Regions from separate parts of the Pseudomonas sp. T1.Ur genome, predicted to be linked through region 3. Evidence: predicted binding sites of a transcription regulator. Region 3 holds the regulator's gene; each other region holds the start of a gene.
The links. The regulator FliA, encoded in region 3, starts transcription of late flagellar genes. The targets are predictions, from matches to a motif close to CTAAAGTTTNNNNNNNNNNNGCCGNTAA.
Positions count from the first base shown of each region.

Region 1: a site for FliA is predicted at 1,507-1,534, ahead of M8Q45_RS25835 (methyl-accepting chemotaxis protein). Genes of this name have one in related genera too.
Region 2: a site for FliA is predicted at 1,943-1,970, ahead of motA (flagellar motor stator protein MotA). Genes of this name have one in related genera too.

Region 1 is NZ_JAMGSN010000001.1:5,850,137-5,854,064, reverse strand. It holds gene M8Q45_RS25835 (methyl-accepting chemotaxis protein) at 1-1,398, opposite strand, end outside; gene M8Q45_RS25830 (LysR substrate-binding domain-containing protein) at 1,584-2,504, opposite strand; gene M8Q45_RS28450 (hypothetical protein) at 2,539-2,664, opposite strand; gene M8Q45_RS25825 (NorM family multidrug efflux MATE transporter) at 2,663-3,928, shown strand, end outside.
Region 2 is NZ_JAMGSN010000001.1:4,965,158-4,969,085, forward strand. It holds gene motB (flagellar motor protein MotB) at 1-1,019, opposite strand, end outside; gene motA (flagellar motor stator protein MotA) at 1,023-1,874, opposite strand; gene M8Q45_RS21975 (HDOD domain-containing protein) at 2,042-3,580, shown strand; gene M8Q45_RS21980 (rhodanese-like domain-containing protein) at 3,624-3,928, shown strand, end outside.
Region 3 is NZ_JAMGSN010000001.1:1,084,592-1,088,519, reverse strand. It holds gene M8Q45_RS05080 (chemotaxis protein CheA) at 1-266, opposite strand, end outside; gene M8Q45_RS05075 (protein phosphatase CheZ) at 297-1,082, opposite strand; gene M8Q45_RS05070 (chemotaxis response regulator CheY) at 1,101-1,472, opposite strand; gene fliA (RNA polymerase sigma factor FliA) at 1,640-2,383, opposite strand; gene fleN (flagellar synthesis regulator FleN) at 2,380-3,210, opposite strand; gene flhF (flagellar biosynthesis GTPase FlhF) at 3,327-3,928, opposite strand, start outside.

The sequences.
Region 1 (3,928 bases), 4.8 Mb from region 3:
TTCCAGGGACGATGAGGCCTCGTCCATCGACGTGCGGCCGATCTTGGTTTGCTGGGCGTTTTCCTGGGCCAGGCGCTGGGTATTGCCCATGTTGTCGGCAATGTTCAGGGACGTGGCGCTGAACTCTTCAACGGCGCCTGCCATGCTGGTGATTTCACCGGACTGCTGCTCCATTCCCTCATAAGCGCCGCTGGACAAGCCCGACAACGCTTGGGCACGGCTGTTGACCTCCTGCGACGCTTTGCGGATGTGCTCGACCATGGTCGACAAGGCCTGGCTCATCTGGTTGAAGGCACGGGCCAGTTGGCCGATTTCATCATGGCTCGACACGTTCAGGCGCACGCTCAAGTCGCCGGCTCCCAGCGCTTCGGCCTGGCGCACCAGATCCCCGAGCGGCGCCAGTTTGCTGCGCAACAACCACATCGCCGAGCCGACCGCCAACAACATCGCCAGCAAGCTGCCAATTGCCAGTTGCGTACCGACGCTCCAGGTCACGGCGCGAATCTCGGCTTTCGGCATGCTCGCCACGACCGCCCACGGCCCACCTTCAAACGGCACGGCAACGCTGTAGAAATCTTCTGCGGTGTCTTCCCAGAACGCGCCTTTGCCTGGTTTCTTGACCAAATGGGTGATGGTCGCGGTGGCCTTGTCCAGCGCCTGCACGCCCGCTGGCGGCACCAGCCATTTGCTTTGCTCGTCCAGCAACGCCAGGGAACCGGTCTGGCCGATACGGAAGCGCTTGAGGTTTTCGAACTGGGCGTTTTGCGCGTCGGTGTAGTCGAAGCCTACGTACAACACGGCAATGATCTTGCCGCTGCTGTCGCGCACGGGCGTGTATTGCGACATGTAGTAGCGTCCGAACAGCAAGGCACGGCCGATGTAGCTCTGGCCCGCCATGACCGGGCCATAAGCCGGGCCGGCGCGGTCAAGCACGGTGCCGATCGCGCGCGTGCCGTCCTGCTTGGTCAACGACGTGCTGACGCGGATGAAGTCGTCGCCGCTGCGCACGAACACCGTGGCCACCCCGGCGGTCATCGTCTTGAAGTCGTCCACTTCCTTGAAGTTGTTGTTCAACACTTCGCCGCCCAGGCTCAAGCCCGGCGTCTGCACGCCCGCCACCGTCACGGGTTGGTCCGCATGTACGCTCAAGCCCGCGCTGAAGCGCTTTTCGAACAGACCGGCCAACCGCTGCGTGCTCTCGCGCAAGGTGCCGTGGAATGTATTGAGCTGGTCGGCCATCAGGCGCGCTTCGCTGGCCAGATGCTCTTCACGGGTCGAAAGGTTGGCGGCGTCCAGCGAACGCAAGGCGAAGACGGTACTGCCGGAAATCACGACCGCCAATATCACGGCTAGGGCAAGGCCAAGCTGTGAGGCGATCCGGGCACGGGGTTGAGACATGACGGCTCCTGGCCGAGAGACCGGATCGTCCTGATCACGTCGCACGCTCGGCATCTTATTCGTTAAGGTATGAATTGGCCCTTTCTGAACGAAGGTTCTATGTCCACGGATTCGGCAGCAAACCCTAATACTTGAGCGATCCGGAAGGATAAATGCCAAACAACCGGCGCCAAGGCTTCAACGATTCAGCCCAGGCGCTCCACGTCGGGTAGCTGCATGGCCTTGACCTCGCCCTGGAGAAAATCGCTGAGCCGACGCAAGCGTTCACCGCCCGACCGGGTTTTCGGCCAGACCAGATAGTAGTGCTCGCCGCTGGCGACCGCCGTCGGCCATGGCAGGCTCAAGCGCCCCTGGGCGACGTCTTCGGCCACCATCAACAGGTCGCCCATGGACACGCCATAACCACGGGCCGCCGCGATCATGCCCAGTTCCAACGTGTCGAAGACCTGGCCGCCCTTGAGCGAGACCTTGTCGGCCAGGCCCATGCGCTGCAACCAATTGCGCCAGTCCCGGCGATCTGGCGTGGGGTGCAGCAGTTCCGCGCTGGCCAGGCGCGCCACGTCCCAAGGCTGATCGTTCAAGAGGTTCGGTGCGCCCACCGGGATCAATTCCTCGGGGAACAACAAACTGGCCTCCCAATCCCCAGGGAAGTGCCCGTTACCCAGCAGTACCGCGCAATCGAAGGGTTCGGTGTTGAAATCCACCGAGTCGATGTCCATCCAGGCACTGGTCAATTGCACCTCGTTGCCAGGCTGCAGATGCCGGAAACGACTCAACCGTGCCAGCAGCCAGCGCATGGTCAGGGTCGATGGCGCCTTCATGCGCAAGATGCCGTCATCACCGTGCAACGTATGACAAGCCCGCTCAAGGGCCATGAAGCCTTCCCGCACGCCCGGCAGCAGCAGGCGCGCCGCTTCGGTCAACTGCAGGTTGCGGCCGCTGCGCTGGAACAGCCGGCAGGCAAAATGATCTTCGAGCGTGCGGATGTGTCGGCTCACCGCACTCTGGGTAATCGACAGCTCTTCGGCGGCCCGGGTAAACGAGCTGTATCGCGCCGCCGCTTCGAATGCCCGCAATGCATAAAGAGGAGGAAGACGACGAGACATCGGGAAAGCTCCTATAGCGATGTACGAAACCCTATCAGAAGATCGCTCCAGCATGAGTTTTAATCATGCCAGCAATCGTATTTATCCTTTTGTGCAAACCACGGCGAGCGCCGAGAATCAACGCTTTACTGCCTTGTTGAACATGGAGCGTGATGATCATGCAGCATCCAGCGCGTACCGAACTCTGGGCCATCCTGCGGCTGGCGGGGCCGTTGATAGCTTCGCAGTTGGCGCACATGCTGATGGTCCTCACCGACACCGTGATGATGGCACGCCTGAGCCCTGAAGCCCTCGCCGGCGGGGGACTCGGGGCCGCGACTTATTCATTCGTCTCGATTTTCTGCATCGGCGTGATCGCGGCGGTGGGCACCCTGGTCGCGATCCGCCAGGGCGCGGGCGACATCGAAGGCGCCACCCGGCTGACCCAGGCCGGTTTGTGGTTGGCCTGGCTGATGGCACTGATGGCGGGCCTGCTGCTATGGAACCTCAAGCCGGTGCTGCTGATGTTCGGCCAGACCGAAACCAATGTGTTGTCCGCCGGACAGTTCCTGCTGGCGCTGCCGTTCGCCCTGCCCGGCTACCTCAGTTTCATGGCCCTGCGCGGTTTCACCAGCGCAATCGGCCGGGCCACGCCGGTCATGGTGATCAGCCTCGGTGGCACGGTGGCCAACTTCCTGCTCAACTACGCGCTCATTACTGGCATGTTCGGCTTGCCGAAACTCGGCTTGATGGGGATCGGCCTGGTGACGGCAATCGTTGCCAACAGCATGGCCCTGGCGCTGGCGTGGCACATCCATCGGCACCCGGCCTACCGGGCGTATCCGTTGCTCGCTGGCCTGTCACGGCCTAATCGCCAGTACCTCAAGGAATTGTGGCGCCTCGGCCTGCCCATTGGCGGTACCTACGCGGTGGAAGTCGGGCTGTTCGCGTTCGCCGCCCTCTGCATGGGCACCATGGGCAGCACGCCACTGGCGGCCCATCAGATCGCACTGCAAATCGTCTCGGTGGCATTCATGGTGCCGGCGGGCATGTCGTACGCCATCACCATGCGCATCGGCCAGCACTACGGCGCCGGCCAGCTGCCAATGGCGCGACTGGCCGGGCGAGTCGGGATTGGCTTCGGCGCGGCGGCGATGCTGGCGTTCGCCATGGTGTTCTGGTTGCTGCCTCACCAACTGATCGGTTTGTTCCTGGACCACAACGACCCGGCGTTCCGCGAAGTGATCGACCTGGCGGTGAGCCTGCTGGCCGTGGCCGCCTGGTTCGAACTGTTCGACGGCACGCAAACCATTGCCATGGGTTGCATCCGCGGACTGAAAGACGCCAAGACTACGTTCCTGGTGGGCCTGGGTTGCTATTGGCTGATTGGCGCGCCAGCCGCGTGGTGGATGGCGTTCCATTTGCACTGGGGGCCGACTGGCGTC
Region 2 (3,928 bases), 3.9 Mb from region 3:
GGTTTTGGCGCGGCGTCATCGAACAGGTTCAGGCGTTCGCGCAATTCGTGGGCCGGCACGGGCTGTTGGTCCGCCGGCAGCGCGTTCGGATCCGCCGCGGCCCCAGGTGTTGTCGCCGGTGCTTCGCCGGGGGCGCCTTGGCCTTGGGCAGGGTCGGGCGGCAGGTCGTTGGTTTGCGAACCTTCGATGGCTTGCTGGGCCTTCTTGGTCAATACCACGATGTCGATACGCCGGTTGACCGGGTTGAACGGGTCCTTGCGGTCGAACAGCGCCGAAGATGCATAACCCACCACCCGAGCCACTTGCTCATCCGGATAACTGCCCGCCACCAGGGCCCGACGCGCCGCGTTGGCACGGTTGGCCGACAACTCCCAGTTACCGAAGTCGCCCTTGCCGATGTAAGGCTTGGCATCGGTGTGACCACTGATGCTGATCTTGTTCGGCACCGCCTTGATGGTGTCGGCCATGGCCAGCAGGATGTCTTCGAAATACGGCTTCAGGCGCGCGCTGCCAGAGTCGAACATCGGCCGGTTCTCGGCATCCATGATCTGGATGCGCAAGCCGTTAGGCGTGATTTCGAACAGGATCTGGTCCTTGAATTTCTGCAGTTGCGGGTTCTCTTCGACCTTGTTCTGCAATTCCTGCAGGAGCAGTTCCAGGCGCTCGCGCTCGACCTGCTCGGCCATGCCCTCGACCTGCTCGGAGTCCACCGTCACCTTGTCAGGCTGGGGTTGCGACTTCACCTCCGGGTTCAGGGTCGTGTCCGGCGCCAGGGTCGGCGAGCCGCCCAAGTCGATGATGTAGGGCGTGCCGCTTTCGGAAAAACCGACGGGGTCCTTGAAGTAACCGGCGATGGCGATCTTCTGTTCCGGCGTCGCGGTGGACAGCAGCCACAACACCAGGAAGAACGCCATCATCGCCGTCGCGAAGTCGGCGAAGGCGATTTTCCAGGCGCCCCCGTGATGCCCCGCGGCGATGCGCTTGACGCGCTTTACAATGATCGGCTGATTGTTTTCCATGGCTTAGCGACCGCGAACCGCTTGTTCCAACTCGGCGAAGCTCGGACGGTGCGCCGGGTACAGGACCTTGCGACCGAACTCCACCGCCAGGGATGGCGGCATGCCCGAGGCCGAGGCCACGAGCGAGGCCTTGATGGCCTCGTACACATTGAGCTCTTCCTTGGCGTCATGGGCCAGGGAATGGGCCAGCGGACCGAAGAAACCGTACGCCGCCAAGATACCGAAGAAGGTACCCACCAATGCCGCACCGACGTGCAGGCCGATGGATTTCTGGTCGCCATCGCCCAGGGACGCCATGGTCACCACGATCCCGAGTACCGCCGCGACAATACCGAAGCCGGGCATGGCGTCGGCGATGCCGGTCACCGCGTGGGAGGGGTGCTCCAGGTCTTCCTTGAGGCTGTACAGCTCCATGTCGAACAGGCCTTCGAGTTCATGGGGCGCCATGTTGCCGGACGACATGATGCGCAGGTAATCGCAGATGAACGCCGTCATGCGGGCGTCCTTCAGTACGGCGGGGTACTTGGCGAAAATCGGGCTGGCGGCGGCGTCTTCGATGTCGCCCTCGATCGCCATCATGCCTTCGCGGCGGCTCTTGTTGAGGATCTCGTAGATCAGCCCCAACACTTCCAGGTAGAAGGTGTGGCTGAAGCGCGAACTGAACATGCCCAGGGATTTCTTGAGCACATGCATCGTCATGTAGCCGGGGTTGGCCTGCAAGAATGCGCCGAGGGCCGCACCGCCGATGATCATCACCTCGAAAGGCTGGATCAGGGCTGCGATCTTGCCATGGGAAAGCACGTATCCGCCGAGCACGCTCGCGAACACGACAATGATGCCGATAATTTTAGCCATAGATAGAAAGTACTTATTTAAGTCGGGTTCAAGGTCATATTCGGAAGCTGAAAAATCTCTTCTTCTACTTATCGGCAAAACTGCGCCAGACTATAGCCAGTTCCGGCGAAAAGCCAATTTTGCCCCGCTCCGGGCGCAGATACCCCATGCGATGATCACGTCCAACCATGGCTAACGAAACGAACGTTCCGACCCCAAGACCGACCACGCTCGAAGGCTGGCTGAAGCTGCTCCAGGGCGTTCATTTGCCGGTGCCCCAGGCCAGTCACGACCTGGTCTGCAAGGCCATTGCCGACAGTCGACGCTCGTTGCGTGAGATCGCCGAGCTTATGCAGGACAGCCCTGCCCTGGCCCTGAGCGTGATCCGCGAAGCCAACCATCACACCCATGGCACCCTGGCGGAACCGGCGGAAAATCTCGAAGTGGCGATCAACCGCCTCGGCCTCAAGCGCACCGAAGAGCTGCTCGCCCGCCTGCCGTCGTTGCCGGAGCACCAGATACCGGTCGCCCTGCGCCAACTGCAATTGATCAGCCAGCACGCCACCCAACAGGCCAATGGCTTTTTTTCCAGCCGCCTGGCGCGGCTGTGGCAGGACATCCACTGGGGCAGCCTGCTGTTTCTTTCACCGCTCTGGCCACTGGCCCTGACTCATCCGCGACTGCTCGGGGAATGGGAGTTGCGGGTCGTTCATAAAGGCCAGCCTGCCAGCACCGTGGAGCGCGAACTGTTCGGCGTCAGCCTGCTGAAGATCTGCCTCGCGCTGGTCGAAGCGTGGCGCCTGCCGGTCTGGGTCATGCAAGGCTATCGGCTGTTGCTCAACGAGCGCCGCGAACTGGTCAAGGTCCTGCGCATTGCCCGGGACAGTGAGCATCCGCTGCGCCAGCAGAATCGCCTGGACGACGATCCGACCCTGCGCCGCTGGCTCAACCAGCCAGCCAACACCGTGCTGCTGGCCAACGGCCTGGCACTGTCGGCGCAACAAGCCTGGGACAGTCCGCACTGCGCTCGCTGGCAATACCTCACGAGCCTGTATCTGCAGATGCCGATGGACGAACTCCAGCAGCAGCTCCACCAGCAAGCCGCCACCAGTGCCCGCCATCACGCCATGCCGGACCTCTGGCACCCGGCCGTGGCGTTGATCTGGCCCTGGGGCAGCCGCCGTGTTCACCCTGGCTTGTTGCCAGCCGCGCCGCCCAGCGCACAGGACCTGAGCCAATGGCGCAAGCAATGCGCCGAGCTGCTGGTGGAGCCGAGCCCGTTCAGCAACGCCATGCACCTGACCACCTCGGCCCGAAATGCGTTGGTGGCGTGCGGCATGCGCCGGGTGATGATTTTGATGGCCGACCGCAGCCAGACCAGCGTACGCGTGCATCAGACTGCCGGCCTGCCCAAGGAAGCGGCGGCGATGAGCTTTTCCATCAGCCAAAGCAAAGTCTTGCAGCGCTTGTTGGCCCAGCAAGCCCAGGTTCGCCTGAACCCCGAGAACAACGCCCAATTTTCCGCCTTGCTGCCTCCGGGCCTGCGCGCCTTGTTCCGGGGCGAGCACCTGCTGTTGCGCTCACTGACCTGCAATGGGCGGGTGATCATGTTGGTGGTCGTGGACCAGGGCGGCGGGCCGTTCTCGGACGTGACCGTGCAGGCCTTCGGCAAAACCGTGCAATGCATCGAAAGGGCCCTGCACACCTTTACCAACCGCGGCCGCTGAACTTGCTACAATCCTTTCCCTTTGCGCCCCCAGGAGACCTCACATGCCTGACTTCTCTGGCTTGCATCTGGTAATCGAGCCGAACGAGCTCTTGCCGCGCCTCGCTGCGCCCAACCTGATTCTGGTGGACCTGACCAGCGCCGCGCGCTACAGCAGCGGTCATATTCCCGGCGCACGCTTCGTCGATCCGAAACGCACGCAACTGGGCCAGCCCCCGGCGCCGGGCCTGTTGCCGGCAAAGGCCGACCTGGAAGCGCTGTTCGGCGAACTCGGGCATGACCCCGGCGCGGTCTACGTGGTGTATGACGACGAAGGCGGCGGCTGGGCCGGGCGTTTTATCTGGTTGCT
Region 3 (3,928 bases):
ATCAGTTCCGAGTCGACGCGACGCTCCCCCTTGCGCAGGATGTCGAACACGTTCTCGGCAATGTGGCAGCACTCCACCAGCTCGTTGAGCTGGAGGAAGCCGGCGCCTCCTTTTACAGTGTGGAAACCGCGAAAAATTGCATTGAGCAGATCCGCATCATCAGGTCGGCTTTCCAGCTCGACCAGCTGTTCGGACAGTTGCTCTAGAATCTCGCCGGCCTCAACCAGGAAATCCTGAAGGATCTCTTCATCGGCGCCGAAGCTCATTAATGGCTGCTCCTAAAATAGGGCTAAAAACTAGAATCCAAGGCTGGACAGCAAATCGTCCACATCGTCCTGACCGGACACAACGTCTTCTCTTTTATCGGCATGAATCTGCGGACCTTCACCCTGAGAGAGATGTTTTTGTGGATCTTTTTCAGCAAGCATCGCTTCACGGTCGTGTTCGATGCCGGCAAAGCGGTCGACCTGGCTAGCCATCAACACCAGTTTGAGCAGATTGCTTTCCACTTCGGTGACCAGTTGGGTCACGCGCTTGATTACCTGGCCGGTGAGGTCCTGGTAATCCTGGGCCAACAGAATGTCGTTGAGGTTGCTTGCCACGGCGCGGTTCTCGGCGCTGCTGCGTGTCAGGAAACCGTCGACCCGCCGGGCCAGCTCCCGAAATTCCTCGGCGCCGACTTCGCGACGCATGAACCGTCCCCAATCGGTGCTCAACGCCTGGGCTTCCTCGCTCAGGCCGTTGACCAGGGGCGTTGCGCTTTCCACCAGGTCCATGGTGCGGTTGGCCGCGGCTTCGGTCAGCTTGACCACATAGCCAAGGCGCTCGGTCGCGTCGGTAATCTGCGAGACTTCCTCGGCCTGCGGCATGTTCGGATCGATCTGGAAATTGACGATCGCGCTGTGCAGTTCACGGGTGAGCTTGCCGACTTCCTGGTACAGACCACGATCCCGGGTCTGGTTGAGCTCATGAATCATTTGAACCGCATCGCCGAAGCGGCCCTTTTCAAGGCTGTCGACCAGTTCGCGGGCATGTTTTTTCAGGGTCGATTCGAAATCGCCCATTGAAGATTCGTTGTCCATAGCTCCCCCGTGGCGCCGTTAACCGATGCGTTCGAAGATTTTTTCGATCTTCTCTTTCAACGCCTGGGCCGTGAAGGGTTTGACCACATAGCCGTTTACACCGGCCTGGGCCGCTTCGATGATCTGCTCGCGCTTGGCTTCGGCAGTGACCATCAGCACCGGGAGATGCTTGAGTTTTTCGTCGGCGCGCACATGGCGCAGCAAGTCGATACCGGTCATGCCAGGCATGTTCCAGTCAGTCACCAGAAAGTCGATGCTCCCGCTGTTGAGAACCGGAATGGCAGTAGTGCCATCGTCGGCCTCGACCGTGTTGGTGAACCCAAGGTCACGCAACAGGTTTTTTATGATCCGCCGCATCGTTGAGAAGTCATCAACGATGAGGATTTTCATGTTCTTGTCCAATTCGACCTCCAAGCAGTCTTAAACGCGCCCAGCACCTGAACGCGCCATTTCAATCAATCCGGCACAACACTCGACAACGGTCTGGAGCACAACGGATGGAGACTGGCGTGGCATTTGCCATGCCTGCCCCGCTCGCAGCATCTCCGCACCGCCTGTCAGCGTGCTCGCCACTCCCCCAAACGCCCCCGTAAACGGGCCGCGCACTGGCTGTGTAACTGGCTGACCCGCGATTCGCTGACTCCCAGGACCTCACCGATTTCCTTGAGGTTCAGCTCTTCGTCGTAGTACAGCGCCAAGACCAGTCGCTCACGCTCCGGCAAATTGGCAATCGCTTCGGCCAACGCACTCTGGAAGCGTTCATCTTCCAGGTCGCGCGATGGCTCCATGTGAGCACTTGCGCCATCCTCATGCAGCCCCTCGTGTTCGCCGTCCTGCAACAGGTCGTCGAAACTGAACAGGCGACTGCCCAAGGTATCGTTCAAAATCCCGTAATAATCGTCGAGACTCAATTGGAGTTCGGCCGCAACCTCATGATCTTTAGCGTCACGCCCGGTTTTAGCTTCAATCGCGCGAATCGCGTCACTGACCATACGGGTATTGCGGTGCACCGAGCGCGGCGCCCAGTCGCCCTTGCGGACTTCATCGAGCATGGCGCCGCGAATGCGGATACCGGCATACGTCTCGAAACTGGCGCCTTTGCTCGCGTCGTATTTGTTCGCCACTTCCAGCAGGCCAATCATGCCTGCCTGGATCAGGTCTTCGACCTGGACGCTGGCTGGCAAGCGTGCCAGCAAGTGATAGGCGATGCGCTTGACCAATGGCGCGTAACGCTCGATCAATTCGTATTGGGCGTCCCGTGCCGATTTTTTGTAGAGATGGTTGTAACCGCTGGCTGTCATAACACGGGCCCTGCTGTTTGTTGCACAAGACGCTCGACGAAAAATTCCAGATGCCCGCGTGGGTTGGCCGGCAGTGGCCAGGTATCGACCTTCTGGGCGATCGCCTTGAACGCCAGCGCGCATTTGGAACGTGGAAAGGCTTCATATACGGCACGTTGCTTCTGGACCGCCTTGCGTACGCTTTCGTCGTAAGGCACTGCGCCGACGTATTGTAGGGCGACGTCCAGGAAGCGATCCGTGACCTTTGTCAACTTGGCGAACAGGTTGCGTCCTTCCTGCGGGCTCTGGGCCATGTTGGCCAGGACGCGGAACCGGTTCATGCCATAGTCGCGGTTAAGCAGTTTGATCAGGGCGTAGGCATCGGTGATGGACGTCGGTTCGTCGCAGACCACCAGCAGGACTTCCTGGGCGGCGCGGACAAAACTGACCACCGAGTCACCGATGCCGGCAGCCGTGTCGATCACCAGCACATCGAGGTTATCGCCGATGTCGCTGAAAGCCTGGATCAGGCCAGCGTGCTGCGCCGGGGTCAGGTGCACCATGCTCTGGGTGCCGGAAGCGGCCGGCACGATGCGAATCCCGCCGGGCCCCTGCAGGAGCACGTCGCGCAGTTCGCAGCGGCCTTCGATCACGTCCGCCAGGGTGCGCTTGGGTGTCAGCCCCAGCAGCACGTCGACGTTCGCCAGGCCCAGGTCGGCGTCCAGCAACATGACCCGTCGGCCTAGCTCTGCCAGGGCCAGGGACAAGTTCACTGACACGTTAGTCTTGCCGACGCCACCTTTGCCGCCGGTCACCGCGATCACCTGTACGGGATGCATGCTGCCCATGTTCGTTCTTTACCTTGTCTTACTTAGACGGAGGCCACATTACTGGCTGCGCGTTCACATATGGAACAATGCATGGCAGACCATCGATGTAGGTACAAAAAATATTCATGAATACCTCAGCCAACCTGCTTGGTCGGACTGTGGTAGATATCAGCGAACATATCAGCCATGGCTTCTTCGCTGGGTTCTTCCTGCATTTGCACACTCACGGCACGACTGACCAATTGATGACGGCGCGGCAGATGCAAATCATCCGGGATCCGCGGCCCGTCGGTCAGGTAGGCCACCGGTAGTTCATGACCGATCGCCAGGCTCAACACCTCGCCCAGGCTTGCCGTTTCGTCCAGCTTAGTCAGGATGCAGCCGGCCAGCCCGCAGCGTTTGTAGCTGTGGTATGCGGCGGTTAGAACCTGTTTCTGGCTGGTGGTTGCCAACACGAGATAATTTTTTGACTTGATGCCACGTCCGGCCAGGCTTTCCAGCTGCATGCGCAGGGCCGGATCGCTGGCTTGCAGGCCAGCGGTGTCGATCAGCACGACGCGCTTGCGCATCAACGGTTCCAGCGCCTGGGCCAGGGACTGGCCCGGATCCACATGGGTCACCGACACATTGAGGATCCGCCCCAGGGTCTTGAGTTGTTCCTGGGCGCCGATGCGGAAACTGTCCATGCTCACCAGGGCGATACTCTGGGCGCCGTACTTGAGGACATAACGGGCCG